DNA from 4 places in the Cellvibrio chitinivorans genome. Region 4 is predicted to be linked to each of the others. Evidence: predicted binding sites of a transcription regulator. Region 4 holds the regulator's gene; each other region holds the start of a gene.
The links. The regulator sigma-54, encoded in region 4, starts transcription at its own class of promoters, with help from an activator protein. The targets are predictions, from matches to a motif close to TGGCACANNNNTTGCNNT.
Positions count from the first base shown of each region.

Region 1: the regulator sigma-54 is predicted to act here: its motif matches at 2,740-2,757, upstream of SPL68_RS11595 (putative urea ABC transporter substrate-binding protein).
Region 2: the regulator sigma-54 is predicted to act here: its motif matches at 2,008-2,025, upstream of flgF (flagellar basal-body rod protein FlgF).
Region 3: the regulator sigma-54 is predicted to act here: its motif matches at 2,494-2,511, upstream of SPL68_RS01400 (PEP-CTERM sorting domain-containing protein).

Region 1 covers NZ_JAYKKN010000003.1:399,522-407,243, reverse strand. Annotated here, with positions in the region: gene SPL68_RS11605 (ABC transporter ATP-binding protein) at 1-421, opposite strand, end outside; gene SPL68_RS11600 (ABC transporter permease) at 494-1,315, opposite strand; gene SPL68_RS11595 (putative urea ABC transporter substrate-binding protein) at 1,413-2,471, opposite strand; guanidine-I (ykkC/yxkD leader) riboswitch at 2,540-2,676, opposite strand; gene SPL68_RS11590 (DUF1631 family protein) at 3,158-5,572, shown strand; gene SPL68_RS11585 (PilZ domain-containing protein) at 5,569-5,931, shown strand; gene SPL68_RS11580 (phospholipase A) at 5,959-7,038, opposite strand; gene SPL68_RS11575 (hypothetical protein) at 7,115-7,722, opposite strand, start outside.
Region 2 covers NZ_JAYKKN010000002.1:342,481-350,202, reverse strand. Annotated here, with positions in the region: gene flgH (flagellar basal body L-ring protein FlgH) at 1-303, opposite strand, end outside; gene flgG (flagellar basal-body rod protein FlgG) at 319-1,104, opposite strand; gene flgF (flagellar basal-body rod protein FlgF) at 1,181-1,924, opposite strand; gene SPL68_RS08245 (flagellar hook-basal body complex protein) at 2,203-4,650, opposite strand; gene SPL68_RS08240 (flagellar hook assembly protein FlgD) at 4,685-5,389, opposite strand; gene flgC (flagellar basal body rod protein FlgC) at 5,401-5,850, opposite strand; gene flgB (flagellar basal body rod protein FlgB) at 5,908-6,309, opposite strand; gene SPL68_RS08225 (CheR family methyltransferase) at 6,620-7,495, opposite strand; gene SPL68_RS08220 (chemotaxis protein CheV) at 7,551-7,722, opposite strand, start outside.
Region 3 covers NZ_JAYKKN010000001.1:323,336-331,057, forward strand. Annotated here, with positions in the region: gene SPL68_RS01385 (DegT/DnrJ/EryC1/StrS family aminotransferase) at 1-83, opposite strand, end outside; gene SPL68_RS01390 (glycosyltransferase family 2 protein) at 80-1,228, opposite strand; gene SPL68_RS01395 (glycosyltransferase) at 1,276-2,433, shown strand; gene SPL68_RS01400 (PEP-CTERM sorting domain-containing protein) at 2,568-3,230, shown strand; gene SPL68_RS01405 (glycosyltransferase family 4 protein) at 3,425-4,648, shown strand; gene SPL68_RS01410 (ABC transporter ATP-binding protein) at 4,691-6,505, shown strand; gene SPL68_RS01415 (glycosyltransferase) at 6,495-7,694, shown strand.
Region 4 covers NZ_JAYKKN010000005.1:4,250-11,971, reverse strand. Annotated here, with positions in the region: gene rapZ (RNase adapter RapZ) at 1-292, opposite strand, end outside; gene ptsN (PTS IIA-like nitrogen regulatory protein PtsN) at 321-770, opposite strand; gene hpf (ribosome hibernation-promoting factor, HPF/YfiA family) at 865-1,155, opposite strand; gene SPL68_RS13840 (RNA polymerase factor sigma-54) at 1,331-2,989, opposite strand; gene lptB (LPS export ABC transporter ATP-binding protein) at 3,191-3,916, opposite strand; gene lptA (lipopolysaccharide transport periplasmic protein LptA) at 3,922-4,524, opposite strand; gene lptC (LPS export ABC transporter periplasmic protein LptC) at 4,511-5,122, opposite strand; gene SPL68_RS13820 (KdsC family phosphatase) at 5,125-5,685, opposite strand; gene SPL68_RS13815 (KpsF/GutQ family sugar-phosphate isomerase) at 5,701-6,669, opposite strand; gene SPL68_RS13810 (MlaC/ttg2D family ABC transporter substrate-binding protein) at 6,980-7,612, shown strand.

The DNA.
Region 1 (7,722 bases), on a different contig from region 4:
ATTCGTGCGGGTAGCGATTGATTGCGTGCGTCAAACCAACAGATTCGAGCAGGTCTTTAGCTTCTTCTACCACTTTGCGTTTTGCGCTGCCGAATAACTTTCCGAGTAAAGGTGAGCGTTCAAATTCACGCGCGATGATTACATTTTCCAAAACGGTTAAGTGCGGGAACACTGAATATTGTTGAAATACAATACCGCGCGATTGATCGGGTTCGGTGCGAATCGGTTTTCCATCCAGCAATAATTCGCCGGATGTTGGTGATTCCATCCCCAATAGCATTTTTAAAAAGGTACTTTTGCCGCAACCGGAAGTGCCGACCATCGTAATAAACTCACCGGCTTTTACACTCACGTTCATTCGTTCCAATACGACGTTGTCGCCGTATTTTTTCCACAGATTTTTTGCCTGAATCATGGGCATAGTCTTGGCTCTTTTCTCGTCGAGAAGTGTTATATCAAATGGGATAACCGTCATCGTTTACTGCTCGTTCTGTTACTTGGTCGGTAATTGATAGTGCCAGGGGAAGCAGAGTTTGCTTGTTTTGGCGAGCAACCAATCCACTAAAAAGGCGAGCAAGGTAATCCAGGCAACGTAAGGCAGAATGACATCCATCGACATATAGCGACGTACAAGGAAGATGCGATAGCCCAAGCCATCGGTAGAGGCGATAGCTTCGGCTGCAATTAAAAATAACCAGCCCGCACCGAGCGAAAGACGCACTGCATTAATCAAGCGCGGTAATAGTTGCGGAATTAAAACACGCAGAAGAATTTGCCAAGTGGATGCACCAAGCGTTTGTGCTTTAACTAATTGCTCCAACGGAATTTCTTGTGTACAGCGCTGAATGTCGCGCGCGATAAATGGAAAGACACCGATAACGATCAGCGCAACTTTAGATACTTCGCCCAAACCGAATACGATAAATAACACCGGCAATAATGCCATGGGCGGAACGAGCGAGATCACTGTCAAGAGTGGTGCCAGAGGCGAGTAGATAGTGGGAATTGCGCCGGTCAATAAACCAATGCTGAAACCGAGAATCGCCGCGATTAAAATTCCTAGCCCTAAACGATACAAACTGCTGAGGGTATCTTGCCAAAATAAATATTCGCCGCTGCGCTTGCTTGGTTCAAAAGCGAGATTGCTAATCGCATCGCCCATTTGTGCAAAGCTTGGCAAAAGTTTGTCGTTGGCATTTTCAGCAAGGCGCGCATCGGAGGCGACGATATACACAACAAGCAACAATACAAAGGGCAGCATGCCCAATAGCAAATTAAGTGGCTTTGATGGTGTTAGGTTAATCAGTCTCTTCATTTTTATAACTGCTTCGTAGTGGTATGGATGATGCAATCTGGTGATTTTTTATTTGTGCTCCCGGGCAGACCCGGGAGTGATTGCAATTGAAAATGAATTAGAGTTTTTTATCGGCAGCCATTTGCATGTAGGTTGGATCAAAGCGCAATTTCACATTGTCTTTATCGCCATACACGCCTTTAGGACCAGCTACTCCAATAAAACCAGCGTCAGGTGCGCCATCGCCCAGCAAGCCGTGGTCAAAAGAAAACTCGGCCACTTTTTGCATGGTTTTTAACAGCTCGTCGCTATTAATTAATTCCAGAGCAGAGGCCGGGGTGTAAAACATTTTGGTGCTGGCGAGTTGTGCTTCGAAACCGGCAAGGTCGGTGCCTGATGCTACCGCCATAGAGGTTTTAGCGGCGGTAGCAGCTTTGTCGGATGCGCTCATCACGCCCATGATTTCATACCAAGCGCCGACCAATGCTTTACCGAATGCAGGATTGGCTTTTAAGGTTTCAGTGTTGACGATCATCAAATCCATAATTTCACCGGGGATTTGTGACGAATCAAAAACTTTGGTGCTGTTGGGTTGGGTGAGAATTTCGCTCAGCAAAGGGTTCCAGGTAGTGACGGCGGTGACATCTTTAGTGCCGTAAACCGCAACCATATCGGCATCGGAAGTGTTGACGACTTTTACATCGGCTTCTTTCAATCCAACGGTTTCCAAACCGCGCGCCAGCAAATAGTGAGATACGCTCAGTTCAACCAAATTTACGTTCTGGCCTTTAATGTCTTTCAGGCTTTTTGCACCTTTAAGCACTATGCCATCGTTGCCGTTGGAAAAGTCGCCGACGATCAGCGCGGTGGAGTCCACACCGCCAGCTGCGGGAATAGTGAGTGCATCCATATTGGTCATCACACAGCCATCAAACTGACCAGCGGTGTATTGGTTGATGGATTCAACGTAATCGTTGATTTGCACTACTTCGATTTCGATACCGTATTTCTTTGCCCATTTATCGATAATTTTTTGCTCGGCGCCGTAGCCCCAAGGCATCCAGCCAACATAAATGGACCAGCAGACTTTGAAGGGTTCAGCAGCACTGGCAAATGCGGCAGATAGAGAGAGTGTAAGAGCCAGTAATACTTTTGTAAGACGGGGATGATGCAACATGTATAACCTCCAGCGGTTCGGTGACATCGGCGCAAGCATGGGAGCACTCTTGGCGGTTAGGCCATTCCTTCTCCCGGGCTTTTGTCCCGCCGTGTAACCTCAAGGATATGCGTGATGTTTTGGCATATCACTGTGGAGGTCGGATGCTCTCGGACCAGGCATCAACTTGAAGGCTCAAGTGATCGGAACCCTAGCGCCCTATTTGGTAACGCAGTTTGTTGAATAGCTAAAACCGCCCAGAGTGCGAATCAGTTATTACACAGCGTCTATCGCAATATGGGTGCCAATTTTGCAAATGGCTGATTTTGAAAGGGGTTTGGGTGGCTGAGAGGATGATTATCTTTTTTTGTGTGATCTTTTTTGGTGCCGCACATGGTGCATGGTGATTGTTTTGGTGCATAAGGCTCAGGTGTTTATGAGTTGAGTGTTTTTATCGATAAATGAATGCTTGCGGCGAATTGTCTGAATGGTGCTATTTTTAATTTAAGCTGTGAGCAAGGTCTTATTGTGTCTGGTAGAAATTTCTCAAGCTGTTAAGATTGTCGCTCAGGACAACCTTGACAAAAGGCGTAAAAGTGCGCTTGTAGGTTTGTTGGCGCGCTAATCCAAGCGATAGTAGTGGTTATTTACTAGGTAGATGGATAAGGCTAGGGAACATGAACTTCATGGAAAAACACGGAATAATTATGAATAACTCGGGTTTACCAGGCTCTGATGCTAATAAAAATTCACCCTATTCAGCGGTGGCTATGTCAGAGCAGTTGGTCATTCAATATCTCAAACATTGTCGCGATCTCACACGCGGCTTTGCGTACCGTGTTTTTCCCAATTTTTGGCGGCAGTGGTGCAAACAGGTTCTGGAGATTGCCCAGCAGGCCAAGTCCAATAAAGATCAGGTTGCCTTATTTGAAACCCAAAACCTCTTGGCCGCAGTGCAACAGGCTGCTGAGCAAGAGTTTTGCCAGCATCTGGCCAATGGCTTTGTTAAATTCAAAAACAAATCGCTCAATACCCTGACCGGCGAAGAGCGGTTCAGTGGCGATATTTTATCGCTGGTCGAGCACTCAGATCTTGAAGAGACGATTGCGATCACCTCTATTACCCATCGCGCCGACAACTTTTTTGCCGAGCAGCTGTGGGCGTTACAGCAGCGCTTAGCCCTATTAAATGATGGCGAAAAAATCGATGAGCGCGCCAATCCCGCCAGCCCAGTGCAATTTTGCGAGGCACTGCGCAAGCTGCTGAGTAATTTGGATGTCGATGTCAAAACCAAAATCATCGGCTACAAATTATTTGATCAGGATGTTATTGGCATGTTGGATAGCCTTTATGCCGAGCTGAATGACTATTTGGTACGCCAGAATTTATTGCCCAACCTGCGCTTTGTTCCCACTAATGATCATGCAGCTGATTCCAAGGCGGAGGAGGCGGTGCAGGATGATCCTTCCGAACGCATTGATGAGTTCGCGCAAGAGCAGCAGCAAGCTGAAGAGGCGCACCAACATCAGCGCCGTGCGAGCGATAAGTTATTAAGCGGCGCGCTCAACCCTAACGATATTCAGTATCAAAACAGTTTGTTAAACGCGATTCGCTTGTTGCAAACCCATGTCACACAAGCATTGCCAGCTATTCAAGCAGCGACTTTTGTGCAGCAGACAATGGCGCCAGCTTCACATTCGATGGCGCAACAGCAAGCGGCGCCTACTCCGGCGATGGCCACAGCCGCACCAACCAATTTGCAGGTATACACCCAGCCCCAATTGGTGGGGGTGTTGGAGCAAATGCAAACCCGTGCGTTGGAAGTCACCCAGCAGGCTTTTGCTGCCCATGAATCTGGTCCAGTGCCGATTGCGCCGCAAACGGTAGCTGAAGTTGGGCGCAAGATGATGGAGCAGATTGCCAGCGAAAATGAAAACGGTGCTGTAGAAGCGGGCGATATGCAGACCATTGATCTGGTCGGTATGTTGTTTGAATACATGCTTTCCGATGATCACCTACCGGATTCGGTGAAGGCTTTGCTCAGTTATTTGCACACGCCGTTTTTGAAAATCGCGTTTATCGATAAAGATTTTTTTGAGCAGCCGGAACACCCTGCGCGAGTGCTGTTAAACAGTCTGGCGGAAGCGGGGGTGCGCTGGGTGAGCAACGACGGTAGCGACCAGTACGACATCTTTACCAAGATCAAAACCACAGTGTTTCGCCTGTTGCAGGACTTCAAAAACGATGTGCGCATCTTTGCTGAACTGCTGATCGAATTTAATGCCTATACCCATAACGTGGCGCGGCGGCAGGAGTTGATGGAGCGGCGCGCGTTGGAAAAAGCGCAGGGCGAAGAGAAACTGCGTGAAGCCAAAATTCAGGTGAATACCGAGGTACGCAGCCGCACCGATAATCGCGAAATGCCCTCGGCTATTTTGTTACTGCTGCTGCAGCCATGGTCGGATTATTTGTCGTTTATCTTGCTGCGCTACGGCGATGCCTCCGACAGTTGGAAGCGCGCATTGCAAGTGATCGACGATTTGCTCTGGACGCTGGAGCCCAAAACCACCGCGCAGGATAAAACCCGTCAAATGGAATTGCAGGATTCGTTGCTTGCGGCGATTGAGCGCGGTTTTCAAACCATTGGCTATGAGCAGGCAAAAGGGCGCAAGTTGTTGGATGCGGTCACTTCATTGCAGCGCATGGCGCTCTTGAGCCGCAAAGCGGAACCGGCACCGGCGCCTATGCGCACCAAGCTGGAATCTCTAGCCGATGAAAAAGCGGGTCATGCAGTGACGCAGTTGCAGCCGGTGTTGCCGGAAGAGGCCAAATTGGTCGATAGCCTGAAAATGGTTGAGTTCGGCACTTGGTTTGAGTTTGATGGCGGCAAGCGATTGAAGGTCGCGTGGTACAACAAAAAGACCCAGCACTATATGCTGGTGGATCAGCAGGGGCGTAAAGTGTCCTTGGCGGCAGGGCTGCAGTTGGCGCGTGATATGCTCGCTGGCCGCGCGAAAATTATCGCCGGTAGTACCAAGCCGTTTTTTGAGCGCGCCCTGGAAAATATTTATCAAACCCTTAATGAACGGGCTGATTCCCTCAAAGTTGGTAATGCATCATGACCCACAACTGCTCGCGTGAACACGACAGGGAGTTGGAGCGCCACACTATCAATGGCGATGTGGACGTGTACGATAACCTGCGCGATCAATATATTGGTCGCCTGGTGAATATTCACGAACAAGGTTTGATGATTATGGGCGACTTGCCCATTGAGGAAGATCGCCTCTACACGCTGGATTTGCATGTGCCCGAACCAGTGAACGGGCAGTTGGTGATTCAGGTCGGCGCCGATTGTTTGTGGGCAAGAGATGCAGACTTGTCCGGTAAGTACTGGACCGGTTTTTCGATTATCGATGCCTCGCCGCAAGCAACAGAATCCATTCGTGCGCTGGTCGATTTATTGGGCGAGGCTTATTAGCGGCGGGATGTTTAATGTCCTTCAGCTTTAAAGTAAATCGGTAAACACAATTCCAAGCGCAAGCACTTCCATATCTGTGTTGTAGTCGATCAGGCTGTAACCGTACCCTTTGAAATACTTCAGTTGTCCGCGCAAATTGGAGCTGATGGGAAAGCTCCAGCCCAGCTCCAGTGCGCCGCGATTATCCGCCTCCAGATTGTTGCGCAGCATCAGGCTGTAAATATTCTCCCTGTGTTTGTAGGCGCTTTTGAATTCAAAATTCCCCATATAGTCGGTGATGTCCGGGTTGTCGTCTCCATCCGGGTCGCCGGGGTATTCCTGTTCTGGTTCGGGAATGCGATACCAGGGCGTAAATACAAACGCTAAATTGCCGCGCTCAAATACGCTGTTGAACATCAAGCGGTTCCAGCTGCGCGATAAAAGTCCACCTTGGCCATTGGATTGATGGTTGAGCACAAAATCATTTTGCACATTGCGAAAGCCGAAAAGGTCCCAATCGTTGGTGAAGCTGAGCATCAATTCCGGCTCGTGGTTGCTCTCGCGGAAGGGTGCTGAGTCGCTATCGCTATAAAGCTGCCAGAGCGAGTGATTGGTGTAGCCCAAATACAAATGGCCGTTATCGCCAAAGATATTTTCACGCAGCAGGATTTTGATGCTGAGCTGAAAGTCCACCTCGGTTTTACTCAAATCGCTGAGGATTTCATTGTCCGCCTCGCGGTAGGGCGTAGTGTTGGGGTGGCGAGTAAAGCTGATCGGCAATATGTAGTTGCGTTTGTGGGGCGTAAGTACAAAGCGGTTGGAGCGATTGAGCGCTTCCAGCGTCATGCGCTGGTTGAGCACAGGCTCCTGCTCGGTGCTGGCGATGGTTTGCTCTTCTACTTCTGCGCCGGGCTGTTGTTTGGCATGGAGCAAGCGGCAGGCGTGTTTTAACTCTGCGATAGTCATGGATTCTGCCGCGCCAATAACCGAGGCTTGCAAGCATTGGTTTAATGCCTCGGTCGATAGCTCGGGAAGGGTTTCGGCTGAATCGGATGATGCGGAAGTAGAGTTTGCTAAGCAGATTGGTGCGGCAACTAACAGCGAGCAAGTGAGCCAGAAATGTCGCATTAAGAGTTTCCTATCAAAGCCGAAAATGAGCTTCATTGTAGGAAACCGCGACAAAGAGGCAAGGACTTAGCGCAAATTAGTAGGACTGCACCCAGACTTCAATATCCTGCTCGTGCCACTGGGTTAGCAGATGCACGCCTTCATCCACCACCTTCAGGTAAACATCGATAATGTCGGTCGCCAAGCTGAACAAACGGCTACTGTCGGCGTTGATCTGGTGCGGATTAACCACATCGCTCTCCACCATCGAGAGCAAAAACTCCAGTTTTATCTCGTAACTTTTTAGCTGGCCGAGCAGGCTTAAATCGCTATCCAGTAATCCCTCAAGGCGCTTGGTTTGATGGCGCAACTTTTCATTGTTCACTCGTGTGCATTGGATGACGTAACGCAGCTTGCTGGCGAAATCTTTGTCGCAATAACCAATGGCTGAGGCATAGGTTGCCAGTGCGCGAATGCGGCCAATCTGTTCTGCCACTGACGGCATAAGGCGAGTGGCAAAGTGCAGCACTTCCAGATATTTAAAGCGGTTAGGATAAATACTTTCATCGCTGTGGATGATGGCAGGCTCGATCATATCCGGCATGGATTGGGAGGTCGGCAGCTCCAGTTGTTTGCCCAGCGCGGCGACCATGCTGAGCAGTTGTTCGATCAGATGGCAGTGCAGCTCGTAGTTATCGATAACAC
Region 2 (7,722 bases), on a different contig from region 4:
GCTTTTTTTGCCTGTCGCTACGCCAGACGATTTTCTGGAAACAGTACGCTCACTCAAGGTAACGGTAATCACATCGCCAACAAAATGCGCTTTGCGGTCATCAAACAAATTCAGTCCGTAAGCATCCTGATACAAAGAGCCTTCTGTACGCTGCGGAATTGGCATAGTCGCAGCGATGGTAGGCGCATAACGAGGATCATCTGGCTCTGGTTTTTTGTTGGAAAAACAACCACTCAAATTGAGGCTGAGTAAAATTAAACTCAATACCGAAATCAGTGATGTTTTAGAGTTAAGAGTGCGCATAATAAAATCACTCAATTAAAGATTTTGGGTGATGTACTGCAGCATTTGGTCAGCTGTAGACACCACTTTGGAATTCATTTCGTAGGCGCGTTGAGTGGTGATCATATTCACCATTTCTTCTACGATATCGACGTTGGAGTTTTCTAACATCCCCTGCTGAATAACACCCAAGCCGTTTTCACCCGGAGTACCTTCTACCGGATTACCGCTTGCAACTGTTTCAACAAATAAGTTTCCGCCGATGGGTTGCAGACCCGAGTGATTAACAAAATCCACCAGTGTGATATCACCCAATTGTTGTGGGTCTACCTGACCTGGGGTATAAGCTTCAACTGTTCCGGTTTTTCCGATGGAAATTTTAGTGGTGCCTTCGGGAACGATAATCGCCGGCTCAATAAAAAAACCGTCGGCATTGACCAACTGCCCTTCACCATTTATTTGCAATTGCCCGTTACGGGTGTAAGCAAGCGTGCCATCGGGCATTAACACTTGCAGAAAGCCGTGACCGTCAATTGCCACATCCAATGATTGTTCGGTGACTTGCAAAGTACCTTGGGTAAATTCTTTTTGAGTGGCGACCACACGCACACCTGCACCCAACTGCAAACCCGATGGCAATTGAGTTTCTTGCGTTTGCTGAGCACCGGGTTGACGTTGGTTTTGATAGAGCAAATCTTCAAAAATTGCGCGATCACGCTTAAAACCAATGGTGCTGGTATTCGCCAAATTATTGGAGATAGTGGTTAACTGGCGATCTTGCGCCGACAAGCCGGTTTTACTGACATAGAGAGCGGCGTGCATGATGTTTTCCTCTGGTTTACGACTGGTGATAACTCAATCGTTAAAAATTTGATTGCTAATTTGTAGCGAATATCGACTAAGACATTTGTAATAACTGAGCAGAACTTGCCGAGTTTTCTTCAGCCGTTTTCATCACTTTCACTTGCATTTCGTATTGGCGTGCAAGGCTGAGAATTTGCGTGAATTCATCAATCGCATTGACGTTACTGCCTTCCAACATATTGCCGCGCACAACTACTTCAGCAGCGGGCAATGCGTTCAACCCATCGCGCTGACGAAACAAACCGTCATCACCTTTTTCCAAAGCTAATACATCAGGATTGACGAGCTTCAGGCGCCCTACTTCCACCATTGCTTCCGGGCCTTGCCCTTGGCCAACCATTGAAATAGTGCCGTCGGAGCCAACTTGAACGATGGTATTTTCAGGAATATTGATCGGGCCATTAGCACCCAATACTGGCAAGCCATTAGCGGTACGCAACATGCCGGTTTCGTCCGTCATAAAATTACCGGCGCGGGTATAAGCCTCTGTGCCATCGGGCGCTTGTACCGCAAAAAAACCATCACCTTGAATGGCAACATCTAAAGGACTGTCGGTGGCGATCATCGGCCCCGTAGCGAAATCTGCACGTGGTGATTCAGTCATCGCGTAGGCGCGAGTTGGCTGACCATCGCCGTAATAAACACCCATGCTGCGCGCCTGCTCAAAGTCAGCACGAAAGCCGGTGGTGCTTAAATTAGCGAGGTTATTGGCGCGATTGGCCTGTGCCAACATGTTGTGCTTGGCGCCGGTCATAGCGATAAAAAGCGCTTTGTCCACAATGATTCTCCAGAGTTACCTACGCGAATTCACATAACGAAAGTGAGCGTTGGTTTTTTGGCAGATTTGCCGTTATCTGGAGTTTTGCAAGAGCAGTGCCAATCTGAGAAATATCATTAAGACATTGAAATTAAAGGGAATAAAAGCAGAAGGCACTACCAACAAGCGGCAAGAGTCCGACCATGAAAGAGGAGAAAAATACGGAGGAAATTATGAAGCGGCAAAGAGCTTCCGCCCTTTGCCGCTTAGTCATTTATTCAGAAACTGAGCGCGAAAACTTATCTCAGGTTGAGAATAGTTTGCGTAGTCGCATTGGCGGTTTCGATGGTTTTTGCGTTCGCTTGATAGTTGCGCTGGGCAATAATCAAATTCACCAACTGCTCCGACAAATCCACGTTGGATTCTTCCACCGCACCAGCAGTGATATTACCTAACTGCGATGAGCCAGGCGCGCCAACAATCGCCTCACCAGACTCAAAGGTCTGCGCCCACATGGTATCGCCCGAGGGAGATAAACCATCCACACTGGCAAAGTTAGCTAATGCTACCTGCCCCAATACTTGCGCTTCACCGTTGGTAAAACGTGCAAACACAATACCTGTGTTGCTGATATCCAATCCCGCTAAACGACCAGTGGCATAACCGTTTTGATCCAACTCTTCTACCGCAAAGACACTGCCAAATTGAGTACTGCCCTCAAGATCAATCTGAAAGTTGGAGCTAGCAGGAGGCTCAGCAACGGGAATAGTTCCACCTTGCAGTACGTTCAGTGGCCCAAGTGCGCCTATTGGTTCGCCATCAGTACCTATCGGCGTCCAGTTGGAAATCAAAATTGCATCCGTCATGCTGCTATTAAGGCTGCCATCGGGATTGAAGTGCACATCAAACGATGCCATTGTCGGCTCAATATTTTGTGGCGACGGCAAGGTTGGATCTGGATCACCTACGTTTTGCCCATCGATTTGTACGTACATTTTCCAGTGGTTAGCTGATGTGGTTGGATCGGCCGGATCGTAAGCCTGCTTCACAAAATACTGACGCATTGAATGCACATTACCCAAACTGTCGTACACAGGTGTAGTGGTCGCGTGGTTAAAGGTATCTTGATCGTTAGGATCAAATGCATTGATTGGAACTGGAGTGAAGAACGTTGGATCACCAATCGCACCAAATAAAATCCCACCAGAAACCGGCGTGGTTGGCTGGCTGCTCGCAATTGAGTAGCCTTCTTGCATGGTGATAGTCACCTCTCCACCCACTTTAACTGCACTATTAACCAAGCTTGGATTGGCAACTGTATCTAATGCAGAGTAAACCCCTTGAGCACCGATGATGCCGACAGCATCACCTGCTGCTGCGAATGAAAATTCCAGATCACGGCCAGTTGCAGAAACCACTTCAAGATCGCCAGTCAACTCATTCACACTTGCAGTGATACCAAACAGAGTCGAGCTACTGAGCGCATTGATTTCATCAGCCAATTCAGTCATATCAGCAACAGTGGATGATGTCAGGGTTACACCATTGATCGTAAAAGTTCCCGTGTTATTGGTGAAAGGTATGGCAGGACTAGTTGCGGTTGCAGGAATTTCACGCAAAACAGTTGCAGTGGTACGTGCCGTTGCACTGATACCCGCCAATGAATTTAATTCCGATGCAGTTTCATCTGCACCCGCACCATATTTACTTATGTAAGTGATGGGTGCTGCATTATCTGGCCCTTGAATGACCAGAGTATGAGATGCGTAATCATTGGTCACTTCAGGCTCACCTACAGTGACATCAGTTGTGTTGTTGATATTGTTTATCGCAGTTGTTAACGCATTGCTTCCGCTAACAACAGAAATATCTAGCACCGAAGAAACACCGGATGACAAATCGCGCATTTTCAAACGACCATCAGTATCAACAAATGCTTGTACATTCAGTGGTACTGGGCTGCTAAAGTTTTGGTTGTTAATTTCATTCGCAACAGCGGTCAGGTTGTTATAAGTTCCAGCACTGATGGGAATATCAACAGTTTCTGGAGTAACATTTCCTGGCACCGTACGTGAAAGTTGTAACACAGTTGCAGCGGCAGGCACTGGGTCAACCACGATAGGCGATGCAGCAGAAGCCGTTGCTGAGACAACATCAACAGTTGACGTAGTCGCTTCTTTCAAGCCCAGCATCGCATTGCTAACACCGGTACCATTGGTGTCAAAACGCTGACCGGTTGACTCAAGCACTAATTCATTGGAATCCAAATTGTAGGAAGCATAAACGCCTGTAGTTTGGCGTGGATCTTGCGAACTTACATCAACACGTAAATCACCCAACACACCGGCGACATTACCTTCATCATCCGCAGCAAAACCTTGCAGCAATGCGCCGGAACCATTAACGATATTGCCGTTTTTATCTAAACCAAAAGCACCGGCGCGGGTATAAAGACGCTCACCATTTTTTTCGACGATAAAAAAACCTTCACCATTAACCGACAAGTCCAATTCGTTTTGAGTGAATTTCAAATTACCTTGGGTAAATTGCTGGCGAATATTTTGAATAACCACACCGCTACCTGCAGTGTTGGAACCGCCACCTAAAAGTGTGCTTGCATATACATCGCCAAACTCAGCGCGCGAACTTTTAAAACCAATCGTACTGGCGTTGGCAATATTATTTCCGGTTACTTGCAGATCAGTATTAGCTGCACGAATTCCGCTTAACGCTGTATTGAACGACATATCACACCTCGACCATATCGATTAATGGTTTGTATCAATTAAATTGTTTTACGTTCGCTGCATCGACGGCACCCAAGAGCGCCAAATTCAATGTCAGTTCGCCGTTATCGCCCACAGTTACGCTGTTTACGTTGAGACTCAACCAGGTATTCAGTGCTTCTGTTTTTCCATCCTGCATTGCAGTCACTTCAAAACGATATTTACCAGCACCGACGATTTCATCTTCGCTTGGCTCCCAATCAACCAACTCACCATTGACCTCAAATGCTTGGCCATCCCAACGGAAAACAGTTTCGCCACTAGGTACATCGCCGACTGGAATGGCCTGCACCAATGCACCGGATTCATCGTAAATATTGACCTTCATGTTGGAACCGGGCAGATCCAGATTCACGCTACCCGACACAATTCCACCGGTATTCAACATACTGGTATCGGTTTCCACTGTGACACTGCGACCAACTAGCGATGATGCTTGTAGCGCGTTGTTCGACATAAAACTGCTGAAGGTAGTATTCAAACGCTCAATACCTTCAACCGAACTGAATTGCGCCAGCTGTGCAACAAACTCACTGTTGTCCTGTGGGCTGAGTGGGTTTTGGTTATTCATTTGAGTGATCATCAACTCAAGGAATGCCGCCTGCCCCAATTCATTGGTATTTTTTTTGGTTTCAGTTTTATTCGCGATACTTAAATTATCGGTAACGCTACTGCTGGAAGTTGCGCTGGATACGGCCATGATCTAACTCCTTACTGACCCAAGGTCAGCACACGCTGAACCATTTGTTTGGCTGAATTCATCACTTCCACATTCATTTGGAATGAGCGCGATGCGGCAATCATGTTGGCCATTTCTTCTACCGGATTTACATTGGGGTAATACACGTAACCTTCTTCATCAGCCTTAGGATGAGTCGGCTCATAGCGGCGCTCCAAGGGAGCATCACTCTCGACAATCCCGAGCACTTGCACACCGGCAGCCGCATCCAATTCATTGTTGCTATAGGTGCCCTCCACTGCCGCTTCACGCATGGCATTTTGATGCATGGCAGCAAACACTGGCTGACGACTGCGATAAACCTCATTCACACTGGAGCTGGCCGATTGCGCATTGGCCAAATTGCTGGCGGTGGTGTTCAAGCGCAGACTTTGCGCATTCATTCCAGTGCCGGCGATATCAAAAATATTTCCAAGTGCCATGATTGAGTACCTACAAAATTCGATCAGAAACAGGGTTAGCAGTGCTGTCCAAACGGCTTATTCGCCACGAATCGCCGTGCGCAAACCAGTGAACTTGCTATTTAAAAACTGAAAGCTCGATTGAAACGCCAAGGCATTTTTCATGTATTCGGCATGTTCGATTTGATCTTCCACTGTGTTGCCATCAATCGATGGCTGTTGCGGCGTGCGATATAAAACATCGCCTTCATTAGTGCTAAAACCACTGCCATCAATATGACCGTTTTGAGTGGTCGCCAGATCAAAGCTGCTCGATGCCTGCATTTTCTGGTTCAAGGCTTGCTTAAAATCCAAATCTTTCGCTTTGAAATTCGGGGTATCGATATTAGCGAGGTTATTTGCCAGCACCGCCGCACGGTCAGAGCGAAAACGCAGTGCTGTTTCGTGAATCCCGAGCGCTTTTTCAAAAGAGATGGACATATGCGTGTGCCTTCTGGTGATGACTGGCGGCAACCAATGTGGTTATAGCCTTTTGTTACTTACAACAAAGCAAAACTTATGCCAAACACCAAAAACATACGTAAGACATTGTTTTTAAAGGATATAAAATCAGATAGAGAAGATATTTAAAAAGCGGCAATTGATAAAGCGGCAAAGCCTTTCCGCCCCAAAAGGCAAAACACAAAATGGCGGCAAGCAGCCAATAGGCGGGAAAAGTGACGCAGACACACAAAACAAAACCGGGCTCAAAAGGCCCGGTTTAGGATTAGCAAATATCAAAACAGAAGAACTAGATTGCCCTATAGAGAATTCCCGGCTCGCAGCGCACCATCTCAAACAGGTCTGCTGCGCCCGCCAAGCCTTCGGACGAACCCAAAAACAAAATACCTTGCGGCTTTAAGGAGGCATGGATCTTTTGCAGAATCTGCCGTTTTAAATCGGCATTGAAATAAATGAGCACATTGCGGCAGAAGACTATATCGAACTTACCTAATGCAGCGTAAGAATCCATCAAATTAAGCGAGCGAAAATCGATTCGCTCTTTAGCAAAGCTTTTCACACGCCAGATAGCAGGCGTTGGGTTATCAAAATAGCGCTCCAATCGCTCAGAGGATAAGCCCCGCATCACCGACAAGCGGTCGTACTCGCCTTTTTTGGCCTGATCCAACACGGTAGATGACAAATCTGTCGCTACGATTTGCACCTGCCGCGCCAAATTACCCATCGCCTGGCGCTTATATTCTTCAACCATCATGCTAATGGAGTAAGGCTCCTGACCCGACGAACAGGCTGCCGACCAGATGCGAATCGGGCCAAACATGCGATTGTTGCCAGCCATTAACTGAGGCAGCAGGATATTTTTCAGGTGGTCGTAGGGATAGTTGTCGCGAAACCAAAAAGTCTCGTTGGTGGTCATGGAATCGACCACTTGATCTTTTAATTTGCGGTTAAACCCCTGCTTGAGTACCCGCACCAGCTCGCCAAATGAGCCGATATTGTTCTCTTCCAGAATGCGACGGATGCGGTTAGTCACTAAATATTGCTTGTTATCGCCCAGCGAAATACCGCAGGCGTCTTCGAGAAACTGACGAAATTGATCAAACTCGGCTTGGTCTATGGTGTCCCGACCCAAGGGTTTGGCAAAAGGCGGCTCTTTATTAATCATATATTTCCAATGTAAAACCGCTGCCGCAGGCTGAATTGCCTAGGGCAGCTCTTAGTCACGCCTCGTCCGGTGGTAACAAACTCTCACCAGTGATCGCCAACACTCGATCATTCACCCGCTTAGCCAACTCATCCGGGTGGAATTTAGCGAGGAAATCATCCGCCCCCACCTTCTTCACCATCGCTTCATTAAATACACCGCTGAGCGATGTATGAAGAATGATGTGC
Region 3 (7,722 bases), on a different contig from region 4:
AACAGTTCAGCCAATTTATTTCCCGATGTAGCCCCCAGTGAAATTTTATTTCCCACCGGAGGAAGGTCGCCATGTAGATTCATCGCGCAGAAGGTTTCCAAGTTGTCATGCGCTGACCGGCGAGAAATTTAATTGAAGCATCCAAAAGTGCAATATTCACTTGTACGAAAAAATACACCAATTTAACGATAGAGATGGATTGCAAACCCGGTAAAAAATGCGCGACAACGGCTAGGCCATAAAATGCCAATTGTCCTAAAAATAAAAATGAATAAAGCACACCACTGCTAGCAATCAGCGCATTTAGTAAGAAGAAGAGCAACAAAAACCAAGGCGTTAGCCAACGCATTAACTTATGAGAAATTACCTGAAAGGAAAAGAATCCAAACTTACCAAAACCCAATACCTCGGCGTGACGCGACAAACCAGTCATGCCACGAATAACTGTTCTGATTTTACGCTGGTATTCTTTTGATGGATCCTTCAAGTCCTGATAAAAGCCCAGTACATCAGGAGCAGTAACCGCCTTCAATCCTGCTTTGGCTGTATTCAAGGCAGTATTGAAATCACTAGGCGAATGAATATCCCACTCATCGCATAAGGATTTTCGCACCGCAAAAAAAGAACCACTTAAACCCACCAGCCCCGCTAGTTTGGACTCCTGACGGCGCAGCCACATTTCATATTTTACGTAAGCACCCTCGCCAGCTACTGCACCATCTTGACTGATAAAACGATCCTCACTGGAAACAGCTCCAACACTTGGATCTTGAAAATACGCCAGTAACTTTTGCAAAGCATCAGCTGGAATTTCTGTCGCCACATCGCTAAAAACAAGTATTTCGCCTTTTGCCTCTTTAATTGCACACTGCTGCGCATGCTCCTTACCTAAACGCTCTGGCGCACGCACCAAACGTACCGATTGCGCAGCATATTCACTCACAATATTATCGGTATCATCCTCCGAGCAATCCGATGCGATGATGACCTCAAGATCCGCATCACTGACAACCAGCTGTAAACTGTTTTCAATTTTCGCACGGATTCTCGTCTCTTCATTGTAAGCAGTAACAATCAATGAAAGGCTGTTAGGGGAAGAGTATTCGGCGGCAGCATCTCGCGCAGGCTTGACTCCAGATTTAAACACCAATAAACGCAGAATGACCGGATAAATAAAATAGCTATAAGTAGCTGCGATCCCAATTAACCAAAATAAAAATGTTAACATCAAACCCTCTCTTTTTTCCCTAACACATCAAGTGAAGTTGTCGCCCCATGTACGCCACTGCAGCAACACCGAGCATCAATAATCCAAGCGGGATTCTAACCTCACGCCTCAAAGTTTTGCACATTATTTCCGGAGATCTTTGGGCTGGCGCAGAAACGCAAGCATTTACACTCATTACAACCCTAAGCAGAGATTGTGACATCATGGTTGCGGTGATGAATCATGGCGAGCTTGAGACACGATTAAAACGGGCTGGCATTACTACTGTGGTTATCGATGAACAACAACTCTCAAGTATTCAAATAACAAGGCGCCTCATTGAAGTTATCAAACAGTTTCAACCCAATATTATTCACACCCACCGCCAGAAAGAAAATATTCTCGGCTCCATCGCAAACTTTATTGCCAGTAAAAGCATCACTCGCCGAATCGCCTCAGTGAGAACAACGCACGGCGCGCCTGAGCACAAAACATCTGGACTAAAAAAAGGCATTATTTTGCTGGATAATTTTTGCGGGAAATACCTACAAGATGCGGTCATTTCTGTATCCGAGAATCTTTATATACAACTAAAAAAAATCTTCCCGGCAAACAAGATTCAGGTAATTCAAAATGGGGTTGATGTGGATAAACTCCGCCAACAAATTCCGGCAGACGATATAAGCTCAATACCAGATATTCAATGTCACATTGGCATCATTGGCCGGCTTGAACCAGTCAAGCGCGTCGACCTTTTTCTCCACTCCGCACAGCAGGTTATTGCCAAACATCCAGACATCAAGCTGCTTTTTCATGTTATTGGCGACGGGCGACTGAAACTGGAGCTAATGAACCTCGCCCAACAACTTGGCATCCACCAGCAGGTTATTTTTCACGGCCACAGAACCGACTCCATCAATGCAATTGCCGCGCTAAATATAGTCATCATGTGCTCCGATCACGAAGGCACACCAATGACCGCCTTGGAAACGCTTGCCTTGGGCAAACCTTTAATTGCCCATGACGTAGGCGGATTGAGCGAAATTCTAAGTGAACAGCCGGAGCTACTGGTTGACGCACACACCCCTGAAGGCTACAGCGAAAAGATATCGGACCTTTTGCATCATCCCATCACCACCCAACTTAAAAGCATCTATACCAGCCAAAAAAATGCAGAGCGGACTCTCTTTTTGTACCGAGCCATAAACAATAAAAATGTCGAATAAATTTACATTCAAAAATCCTGCACTCTATTCAACCAATTGTTTTAAAAGGATTTTTTATGGTGGCACGATCTATGCTCATGAAGCTTAACGGCCCAGGTTGGTCGTCAATCACTCACAGATCATGGAGATAGACAATGAAACTCACAACTAAATTACTTGCCGCAGGTGCGCTACTTGCTGCAGCCCAAGCAAATGCCGTAGTTATCGACTTTACTTCAGCGCCATGGGATTCTGCCGGAGGCCTAACCAGCTACACCGACGGAATCGTCACTGTTACCGCAGGACCAGCAGGAGAAAAACTCTATTACGATGCAATAGATGGCCTAGGAGTTGACGGACTCAAAGAACCTGATGAAATAGATCTTACAGAGTTTATCGAAATCTCATTTACTAGCGACGTGTGGGTCGAGAAAATTTTTATCACAGATTTTTTTAATCGCGCAAATGAACCTGCAGGAGATGGAAGCGATCCCGTACGTGGCGAGGTAGCCTATATATCATTTTGGCTAGACGGCGTAGAGTTAATAGCACCCAACTCCCCACAAACAATTTACGGCGATAATTCAGAGCAAATAAATGGAGAGCAAACTCTCAGTTACGCACCACTGGCAATAGTGTTTGATACAGTCAAATTCTCCACTGCAGGAATAAATGACGATCTCTCAGTTAAAGGACTTGAGTACTTTATAGTTCCTGAGACACAAACAAATGTCCCAGAGCCTAGCATTGCTGTTTTGCTTGGCCTTGGGTTGATGGGGCTTGGCTTATCTCGTCGTCGCCAAGCGAAAAAAGCATAATAAATCGCCCCCTGCACCATAGTTTCCCTCAAAAAGCGAGCCTCATTTGAGGCTCGCTTTTTTATTACCCCCCCCCAGTTGAACTGCAATCAACCCTTAGTAATCCTTGTGGTAGAATTGCACGCCTACAATAGCCATTGGCGCATTAGTATTCGCGTGAGACTAATGCACAACCTTAATAGACGACCAAGGAAATGAAACCGACTAAAGATATACTAATTGTCGATCTGGCAGAATCCGCTGGCGGATCAACTGCAAGAGCGATCGATGTAGCTATCGAGTCGCCGGCCTATAATTTTTATATTTGTACATTACATCAACTGAACAAGCTTTACTCGCGAAAGACCACGAGTAATATAAAAAAAATCAGGCTATTTTCATTTTACAACTACCCTAAAAAATACTCGCATACGCAAATTTTACTTAAAGCTACCTCCAATCGAATTCTGTTATTTTTTGGAAAAAAGATACTTGCCTTGATTGATTTTGCAAATGAAATATCACTGAAAACGCAACTAAGATTTAAATTAGCCGGAAAAAATATAGACATAGTACAAGCCAATACTGGCGTCCACTTTTTACCCTATGCAATCGCCAAGGCGAAAAAAGCGGATCTTATCTATTACTTTAGACATTGGGATGAATATGGATGGGCCCAGGGAAAAATGCTAGATAGCGCAAGGCTATATTTATTTGTTGGTGTGAACCTTATGAATCGCTTTCTGAAAGATCTGAAGCTCGACCTCAAAAGATGTCACGTAATTCACTCACCTTTTGATGCAACTGAAAGACGCCAACAGGAACCCCCGCTCTTGGATAGCGACGCAGCCCTATTCAAAGACAAAGATAGAAAAACAATTCTATCTATAGGGCGCATATGCCCTCAAAAAGGCCAACATATTTTGTTAGAGGCAATCACACAACTCTCAGTTCACTGCCCTCGCATTAAAGTCATATTCGTTGGTGCGGCGGGAAAATCAACTACAGAAAGAAATTACGAGAGAAAATTAATCGATTATGTCTGCGCCAATAACCTTTCCGACAAAGTCAGCTTTATAGGTTACCGCGAAAACCCTTTAAAACTACTTAGTTTTGCAAATATCGCCGTGCAAACACCCACCTATTTTGAAGCGCTAGCAGGATCACTAGTTGAAGCACTCCAGCTTGGAATTGCCACAATTAGCGCAGATATCGGCGGCGCCAATGAAGCAATCATTCAAAATGAAACTGGGCTGCTATTTCCCGCTGGAAATAGCAAAGCACTCGCCGAAAAAATTGAACTGCTACTGACCGATGACGATCTGCGGGAAAAAATTGCGAAAAATGGACAAATTTATGCAATAAATAAATGGGATAAATCTTCCATATGCACAAAAATGCACAACGCGTACAACGGCAGCCTGACCAGCATAAATTAACGTCAAAACCATCAACCATTCTTTAAACAGAAAAAAATCATAATGTATATATTAAATATCATCAAAAATATTTATTCGGTTTTAAGTAAAGAACAACGCAAGAAAATGCTACTACTACAAATTTTTTTCGCTTTTTCTGGAATAGTTCAGGTTGTCGGCGTCGCAAGTATTGCCCCCTTTATTGGACTGATCTCAAATCCTCAAGCGATTGAAACCAACCAATTTTTTTCATATTTGTATAATTACGGAAAATTCACTGATCACCAATCCTTTATTGTTGGATTCGCCTTGTTGTCAATGCTGATGATTTTGGTAGCAAATACAGTCAATGCTTTTACATTATGGGTGCAACTGCGGTTTTCGGTTTATATCGGAGGAAATATACAGCTAAGACTTTATGACACATTTATCCGCAGAGATTATCTATTTCACAAAATGCATAACTACAATAAAGTTATTTCAATAATTTCATCTGAAGCACCACGTTTCATCTATATGGTTCTTCAGCAATATTTAAATTTATGCAGCCAGCTTTTTGTTGCCGCAATTATTCTCATCGGATTAATTATATTGGATCCATTTATTGCTATGGGATCCGCAGTTCTCATTGGCCTTGCCTACATAACCACTTATGCAATCATCAAAAAATCACTTAAACATCACGGCGATGTAGTAACACACAGAAATAAACTCATTCAAAAAATACTTTCCGAATCCTTTATTGGCATAAAAGACATAAAACTCAACTCTCTTGAGCACAAATACACAACAGAATTTCACAAAATAAATAAAACCGGACTTGAATCAAATACCTATATAGCTCTATCCGGGGATCTTCCCAGATTCGCCATCGAAACAATTTCTTTTTGTGCGATATTACTTTTCGCACTCATGCTGCTGAATGACAAGGGAAACAACGCATCCGTTGTTTCAATATTAAGTATTTACGCCTTGGCTGGTTATAAGTTATTGCCAACAATGCAACAAGTTTATAAATCGATTTCTGTGATAAGCGCCAATGGCGCTGTTGTTAACGAGCTGTCAAATCAACTCTCCGTAAGCAATAAACAAAAACCAACGATACCAGCTCAAAGCATTCCATCGATTGAAGCCATTAGTTTGCATCAGGTTTCATACCAATACCCAAACACAGAAAAATTGGCATTACAGAATATTTCCATCCGTTTTGAACGAGGCACACTTAATACCATTGCAGGCCCTTCAGGGTCAGGGAAATCAACACTGGCTGATGTCATTCTTGGCTTACTTCACCCTGCAACCGGTGAATTAAAAATAGACGGAAACCTAATTACCAATAACACCGAACTTGAGGAGGCCTACCAAGCAAGCATTGGATATGTACCTCAACATATCTTTATATTGGATGACAATGTCATTGCAAATGTGGCTTTTGGAATAGCGGAAAAAGACGTCGATCTTGCTCAGGTCACCAAAGCATTAGAACAAGCCAATGCGTTAGATTTTGTATCCAAACTTCCCAATGGAATTCATACCAGTTTGGGACAGGATGGAAAACTCCTCAGCGGAGGCCAAAGGCAACGAATTGGCATTGCGCGAGCACTTTATCGTGACAACCAAGTTTTAGTATTGGACGAGCCCACCAGCGCACTTGATATTCACTCAGAACATGAATTAATGAACCTTTTAAATCAACTAAAACAAAACGTTCTGACTATTGTGATATCCCACCGTCCGGCGGCAATTAAATTGTCCGATAACATCACGCTTATTACCGATGGGCAAGTCGAAGCGCATGGCTCCTACAGCCAGTTGCACAGTGAAAATGAACATTTTCGGACCATGATTGAGAAAGGATTAATGAATCATGACCAATAAATCACGCCTGCTGATATGCGTGCCGGACTTTCCTTTCCCGGCAAGAAAAAATGGTGTATCCATAAGGTACGCACCAATATTGACTGATCTGAGTCAATATTATGATATCCATTTAATTTGTATCAGTTCCGGAACACCTATTGAAGCCGACTTAGCACTGGCACAGAATTTATTCCGCACCATAGACATCTATACGCGAAAGAAGACAGCTATACCACTTATAACCAAATTGTGGCGCAGAATTGCTGCATTAAATTTTCTAAAACCCAACACACCCTTCAATTATCTTTGCTATGACGCTGAGCATATTGAAACTTTCATCCGCAGCAAAACCTCTGGCACAACCTATGATTCCGTAATTTGTGTTCTTGCAAATTACGCATCGATTGTAAAAAAGACTGTTAATGCAAAAAACTATGCGCTGGATTTTATCGACTCCCCCTTTGCAACCGCCCAACGCAGCAGCCTCAGAAATCCGCTAGCACTATGGGATTTATACATAATAAAAAAGTGGGAAAAAAATCTCATACAAGAATATGACAAAGTTTCTTATGTCTCGCCTTTGGATAAAACAATTGGCGCCGGAGATCTCACACACCTAGCTAAAGTTTCTTTAATTCCCAACGGCCTTTATCTGGAAGATTTAACCGATGAAAAAATAACATACCCAACTAAAACCATCGGCTATTTGGGTAATATGAGTTACCCCCCAAATATTCAAGCCGCAAAAAGGCTATTTAAAATTTTCTCTGAAAACGCCGAAAAAATTCCGAACACTAGCCTGGTAATTATTGGCCGAGATCCAACACCTGAAATTCAACGCCTCGCTGAAACACCAGGCGTGATAGTGACAGGAAGTGTAGAAAACATATGGCAATTCATTAATGGCATAGATATTTTTGTTTTCCCCATGGAGATTGGCAGCGGTCAACAAAATAAAATTCTTGAAGCAATGGGGGCTGGCAAGATTGTCATCACCACAAATCTTGGAAATTCAGGAATTGGGGCGACCCCTCTTCAAGAGATTATCATTGCAGATAATGACTCCGAAATAATTGATAGTATTTCAAAAACGCTATTGGACCCAAGAAAATATAGTTGCATCAACCAAAGCGCCAAAGCATTTATTGAATCCAACTACAATTGGCCCGAGATTATAGCCACCTTTAAAAAAAGAATGATCGGATAATATCAAGGCAATAGATTCAATTAACAAG
Region 4 (7,722 bases):
GAATTAATACCGCTGGCTGCGAATCCAGAAACAGGGTTTGGAAGGGCAGGTGCGCCTCTTTGAGCGTGCTAATCATCTGCGGGAAGATCGCCAAATCTTGCCATGCATTGCGCACATCTATACCAATCGCAAAGCGGTGTTGGTCATCTTTGTGGATTTGAATCTGGGCGACTAATGCGGGTAGGAGGCTAACGGGCAGGTTATCAATACAGTTGAAACCCACGTCTTCAAGGACGTGAAGCGCTGTACTTTTCCCCGAGCCGGACAGGCCGCTGACAATCACCAGATGCATAAGCAAATCCTGATAATGAAAAATCTATTTAATTGGTAAGTGCAGCTTCAAACAGTGCTTCATTACTACTTGCCGCACGCAGGCGTTGGCGATAGTCACTTTTGTTCAGCGCTTCAGCCAAGGCAGCGAGTGTTTGCAAGTGTTCGCTGTGCGCATCTTGCGGCACTAACATGGCAAACAGAATATCGACAGGTTGTGAATCGATAGCATCAAATTCGATTGGGTCAGCCAAGGTAATCAAGGCGCCAACCGTGCCACTGCAGTGTTCGATGCGACAGTGGGGGATGGCAATGCCGTGGCCAATGCCAGTAGAGCCGAGGCGTTCGCGGCCAATCAGACTGCGGAAGAGTTCGTCGGCGTCAATGTCAGGAATATCCTGGGCAATGGTATTGGCCAAAATTTCCAGAGCGCGTTTTTTACTGCCCGCTTCAATACCGCACAGGGTGCGGCCGGGGCTAATCAGGGATTGAATTTGCATGGCAAGGTATGCTGGGCATCTCTCAATAAGGAATGCCGGCACCCTGGGTAAGGGTGGCGGCATCGGGTCTATTAATGATGTGAGCGTCCGCGGGTTAGCGGTGGCTGCGCATCTTCTCTTTGTGCTTGATCAATTGGCGGTCGAGCTTATCGACCAATGCATCAATTGCGGCATACAGATCTTCATGAGTTGCATCGGCAAATATATCTTTGCCGCTAACATGAATAGTGGCTTCAGCTTTTTGGATTAATTTGTCTACCGAGAAGATGACATTGGTGCTCGTGATGCGGTCGTGGTGATTGTTCAGTCGATCCAGCTTGCCGGTAACGTAATCTCTCATCGAATCAGTAACTTCTACGTGGTGACCGCTGATATTTATTTGCATAGAAACTTCCTCTCGCTAGAAACAAAAACGGTTGCGGGTTGCGCAACCCTCGCATACATCCATTCATTCTCATCCGAACTTTTGATAGGTGTTCTAACCTGTGATTTCTACGGGCTATCTCATTGCGTACCCGAAATCATATGTTTAGTTCCCGTTGTGATTTGACGGGAGCTAATTAAATCGTTTTGCGTTCATTAGACGGTGGAATATTGAGCGATTCCCGATACTTGGCGATGGTGCGGCGCGCAACCTGGATACCTTGCTCCGCAAGTAAATCAGTAATTTTGCTATCGCTCAGTGGCTTCTTGGGATTTTCGGCGCTCACCAGTTTTTTGATGATGGCGCGAATCGCCGTGGATGAGCACTCGCCGCCGCTATCGGTGCTGACATGGCTGGAGAAAAAGTATTTCAGCTCAAAAATACCCTGTGGGGTGTGCATGTATTTTTGGGTGGTCACACGCGAAATAGTGGATTCGTGCATTTCTACAATTTCGGCAATATCGTGCAGCACCAGCGGTTTCATCGCCTCGGGACCGTAATCCAAAAAGCCGCGCTGCTTTTCGACGATGCAGCTCGCTACTTTGAGTAGTGTTTCGTTACGGCTTTGCAGGCTTTTCAGGAACCAGCGCGCTTCTTGTAGGTTGTCTTTCAGGAAGGTGTTGTCGCTGCTGGAATCGGCACGCTTGACCATGGAGGCATAGTCGGCATTGATCCGTAAGCGCGGGGCGATATCCGGGTTTAGCTCAACAATCCAGCGGCCATCGCGCTTTTCCACGAATACATCGGGCACGACATATTCGGTATCGCCGGTGGCAATCATGTCGCCCGGGCGTGGGTTTAAGCTTTGGATTAACGCGACCGCCTGACTCAATTCTGCTTCTTTGAGTTTGGTGCGGCGCATTAACTGGCGATAATCGCGGCTGCCAAGCACCGGCAAATACTGTTTTACGATCAGCTTGGCTGAGTCTAGAAGTGGTGTTTTGGGGTCAAATTGCTGCAATTGCACCAGCAGACACTCGGACAGGTTTTGGCTGCACACACCGCAAGGGTCAAACTGTTGCAGGAGTTTTTGTACTGCAACAACTTCATCCAGCTCCAGCTCTTCCAAATCGCTGCCCATGCCTTCGAAGATTTCTTCGATGCTGATGGAGAGCATGCCGCTGGGTTCTACTGCATCAATAATGGCCATGGCCAGAATGCGGTCGCGATCCGACATGGGAGTCAGATTCAGTTGCCACATCAAGTGATCATAGAGGGAGTCAGTTGCGGCGCGACGGCTTTCAAAATCGCTGTCTTCGTTGTCGTAATTACTGCCGCTGCCGCTTGAAGAAGCTTGGTAAACATCATCCCAGCTGGTATCTACCGGCAGGTCGCTTGGGATTGAGTCGCTCCAGTCACCGCTGTCGGCGCTGAAGCTGTCGCCTTCGCCGTACACATCGCTATCACCAAAGGATTCGGTATCGCCACTGAAGCTTTCGCTTTCACCAAAAGAGTCGCCACTGTCGTTGTAGTTATTGCTTTCGTTGTAGTTGTCAGTAGCTGATGAGAAGTTTTCGCTGGCGGTAAAGTCGGTGCCGTGGTCGGTTCCAGCTTCGGCGGCGATTTCCAATTGGCGCGTGTAATCCGTCTGATCCTGTTCGCTGCCTTCGTATTCCGTGGATGAGCTGGGAGAGTCATAGCCCTCTTCGACTTCCAGCATAGGATTGGAATCGAGCGCTTCCTGAATCTCTTGTTGCAGGTCCAATGTCGATAATTGCAAAAGGCGAATAGCCTGTTGCAACTGGGGAGTCATGGTCAGCTGTTGACCGAGTTTGAGCTGGAGAGATTGCTTCATTATGTGAACGACAAACCCTTATAAAGCAGGATGAAAAACATCAGATAGGTGGAGTTTAGTCAGGGTTTGGCGCGCAAGCAATACGGCTAAGCAAGCTTTGTGCCTAATGAATAAAGATTGTTACTTGTCAAGTTGTTTGTGTGTTGCCTATGGTGCTGTTGAACGGTGTTTGGTAACACACAAACATTTGAAATTCTGGCTTTAGAGGCGGAAGTGTTCGCCTAGATAAACTTCGCGCACCTTGCTATTACTCAGTACGGTGTCGGCATTGCCTTCGGCAATAATGTGGCCTTCGCTCACGATATAAGCTGTTTCACAGATATCCAGTGTCTCGCGTACGTTGTGATCAGTAATCAGGACACCGATGCCGCGATCTTTCAGGTGGCGAACAATCTCTTTGATATCGTTTACCGAAATAGGATCAACCCCGGCAAAGGGTTCGTCGAGCAGGATAAATTTAGGGTCAGTTGCCAGCGCACGAGCGATTTCCACCCGGCGGCGTTCACCGCCAGACAGTGCCATACCCTGACTGTCGCGGATGTGAGTGATGTGAAATTCGTTCAGCAGCGACTCCAGTTTTTCGTTGCGCTGCGCGCGATCCAAATCCTTGCGCGTCTCCAGAATCGCCATGATGTTATCGGTCACTGTGAGCTTGCGGAAAATCGACGCTTCTTGCGGCAAGTAGCCAATGCCTGCGCGAGCGCGGCCATGAATTGGCAGATTGGTGAGATCGAGATCATCGATAAAAACAGTGCCGTTATCGGCAGGAACCAAGCCTGCAATCATATAAAAGCAGGTAGTTTTGCCTGCGCCGTTAGGACCTAGCAGGCCGACGATGTGGCCACTTTCTACGGTGATGGACACATCGATAACAACCTGACGTTTTTTGTAGCTTTTGGCGAGGTGGCGTGCGTGCAGACTAGGCATAAAGATTATTGCGCAGCGTTGGAAGATGATTGGGAGGAGCGTGGGGCTTTGTTGCCACGCTGGATAATCTCGATGTCGCCACCCTTGGGCGGAATAACAATTTCGATGCGTTGACCTTGACCGGTTGTGCTCTTGGTGCCAGCGGCTTTCATCACTTCTTTAAGCAGATCGTAATCAATGTGCGGGCCACTCATGACTGCGCCGTTTTGCTCGACCGACGCATCCTCAATCAATATCAGGTGTTCATTGTTGGGTGTATAGGTGATTTGTTTTGCGGCAGCGGTGACTATGCCTTGATCATGATCGGGTTGCTGCTGAAAGCGCGCAGGGCTACCAGTGGCGATCATCTTCTCCACGCTGCTGTCGGGGTTGGTGTGAATCACAATCGAATCGGCTGAAATTTTTAATGAGCCTTGTGAAATTGTTACCGAGCCCGTGTAGGTGGCGACGCCATTTTTTTGGTCAACGGTCAGGTTGTCGGCCGAGCCGCGAATGACTTCGTTTCTGTCATCGGGTAATGCTTGAGTGGTGGTGCTGTAGCCAATTACTACAGACGTCATCGCCAACAGCAATGGGGATAAAAAAGTACGGAATTTAGCGGGGATCATAAACAGCCTTAACCTGGGACTTTAATTGCAGCCGACTCTGAGCCAGGTCGGCATCCATACCTATGGCATCTATCTGACCTTTAGCGCTGCGCATCTTAACAGCTTTGTCGGTCTCCGCGAATTGTTCGCGTGCGCGCACCAGTAATTCTGATGTGGTGATTTGAATTAACCCCTGTGTTGGCGTCTGCTGCTGAATCAAAACGTTATCGATTAGGCGCAGCAAGTGCCCATTGGTTTCGCTGCGGCCGGTCTCGGCGGTAACCTGCCAGGGCGCGTTGGTTTCGACATCGTAAAACGCCATTTTTGGCTGCGCGATCAGTGTGTAATCCTCGGCGGTTGGGCCTTCGGGATTAATCTGGTAGTGAGTGGCAAGCGGTGTTTCCAGCTGAAAGTGCAGTTTGCCTTGGGGATCGAATTCGCGCGTTTTAATATCTTCCATATAAAACTGCGGGAAGCTGCTGGTGTTGTAATTGTGCTCGGCCAGCTCAGGTTTTTGGCGTAGAGAAAAGGCGAAGTAACCGATTGCCAGTACTAGAGCGACCAACCAAGGCGCTGGTATATGTTGGTGGATTTTATTCATGCGCTGCATTAATGACATGACTAATCCTTGCCGTGATTAGCTAGATAGGGCGCAAGTGCTGCATCAAAAGTACCTTGCGCTTGCATGATGAGATCGCAAGCAGCGCGCACAGCGCCTTCGCCGCCGCGCTCGCGGCTCTGCCAGTGGGCACGAGTTGCCACGCTCGTATGAGCGTTGGCCACGGTGAGCGCAAGTCCTACACGAGTCATTACGCTCAGATCGGGCCAGTCATCACCCATAAATGCGATCTCGCTCAATTCATAGGAATGGCTTTGTAATATCTCTTGCAAGGCTTCCCACTTGTCTTCGCGCCCTTGTACCAGTATTTCGATGCCGAGATCACTCGCGCGGCGCGCGACCAAGTGGCTGGTGCGGCCAGTGATAATGCCGACTTTTACACCGCTTTTTTGCAGCGCCTTCATGCCTTGGCCGTCGAGGGTACTGAAGGATTTAAACTCCTCACCATTGTTGCCAAAGTAGAGGCGGCCATCGGTGAGTACACCATCGACATCGAGTAATAGTAGTTTGATTTGCGCTGCGCGTTGATTTACTTCTTGAGGTGTGAGCAGGTTAGAGGTCATGCGGGTTTCCATTGATCAGATAATCCCTGCGCGCAGCAGGTCATTGATTTTTACGACACCAACCAGCTTTTTTTGTTCGTTGGTAATCAGTAATACGTTAATTTTTGCTTGTTCCATTAGTGCTAGTGCTTCGGCGGCAAGGGTGTTTTCGCGCAGCATTTTGGGGGATGTATTCATTAATGTGCCAACCTTGGCGGTGCGGATATCAACGCCGCGATCAATGCAGCGGCGCAGGTCGCCATCGGTAAATATGCCGAGTAACTGATCGCCTTCCATTACCGTAGTCATGCCAAAGCCTTTGTCGGACATCACCATGAGTGCATCGAGCATTTGGGTGTCGGGCGATACGCGCGGAATATTGTCACCACTGTGCATAACATCGGTGAGGCGCAACAGGAGCTTGCGTCCGAGCGCGCCGCCGGGGTGGGAAAAGGCAAAGTCTTCCGCAGTAAAGCCGCGCGCCTCCAGCAGAGCGATGGCGAGTGCATCGCCCATGACCAAGGTGGCAGTGGTGCTTGATGTGGGGGCAAGGTCGAGCGGGCAGGCTTCGTGTACGACGCTGATGTCCAGATTGATTTCTGCCACTTCGCCCAAAGTGGATTGGGCATTGGCGGTCATGCTAATGATCTTGATTCCCGCGCGTTTGAATAGCGGTAGCAGGGTGACGATTTCGTTGGATGAGCCCGAGTAGGAAATGGCCAGTACAATATCGTTTTTTGTGATCATGCCCAAATCGCCGTGGCTGGCTTCGCCCGGATGCACAAAGAAAGCGGGGGTGCCGGTACTGGCCAAGGTTGCTGCGATTTTGCTACCTATGTGGCCTGATTTGCCCATGCCAGTGACGATAATGCGGCCGCTGCAATTCAGGATCATCTCGCAAGCGGCGGTAAACTGGCCATCGATACGTTCGCTCAAGGCGCTTACTGCGTCCGCTTCGAGGCGGATGGTGCGTAGGGCGGAGCTGACATAATCGAACGCGGTCATAGGCGGTTCCAGAGCTTGGGGGAGTTCAGTCCGGCATTATAACTTTCAGTAAGGGGATGGCGAGGGATGTTTACGTCTTTTTTCCTGCCGGATTCTTATCCCGCTAACGGTGGAGTGCTATAGTGCGCCCCGCAAATTTGCTGACCGCGTTTTCGTCCCAATAAATTGCCACGTCCAATAAGCTATTGATAAAGAATGGCACCATAAGGAAATCGCGTTGTCTGAGGTTTGGTTATCTTGACCCGGTTGCGTGGCAATCGCAGGGTGACCGCATGTACTTAATGACCACCACTTAATGGAAGGTTTTACGATGAAATATCTGCTCACCACAGTATCTGGTGCATTTTTCGGCTTATCTCTATTGTTTTCTACCGTTGCGATGGCAGAAGCGCCCGCTGCTGCAACCCAGTCAGCAGCTCAGTCACCAAAGGCGATTGTTGAGTCTGTTGCGCAAGAATTGTTCGGCTTGGTAAAAGCTAAAAACGCAGGCAAGACCGCCGATGATGTCTACTTCAAGCAAGTTGAAGAGTCGCTCGATGGTGTTGTTAATTTCCCGTTTATCGCAGCCTCGGTAATGGGGCCGGCCTACAAGCAGGCCACTCCTGATCAGCGCAAAGAGTTCCAGCGCGTATTTAAAGATGGCATGGTGAAGTCTTTGGCCAAAGGTGTGCTTGGTTACGCTGATAGCAAAGTCACTATTGCTGGTGTTAATGAAGTGAATCCTGCTCGCACTGTCGTCAAGCAAGAAGTAGCAGTTGAAGGCGCTACCCATAAGCTGGATTACACCATGCGCAAAGAAAAGAGTGGCGACTGGAAATTGATCAATGTGGTATTAAATGGCGTCAATCTCGGAAAGTCTTTCAGTGGGCAATTCAAGGCTAGTCTGAAGAAGTACAATGGCGATATCGATAAAGTGATCGCCAACTGGTTGGCTGATGCCTAAATCAGATTGCCGGTGAGCTAATCCTTAAAACCCCCAGCCAGTGCTGGGGGTTTTGCTTTACAGGGGTGGTTTTTTGAGTGCGATACGAGCGACATTCCGGTAAACTTCGC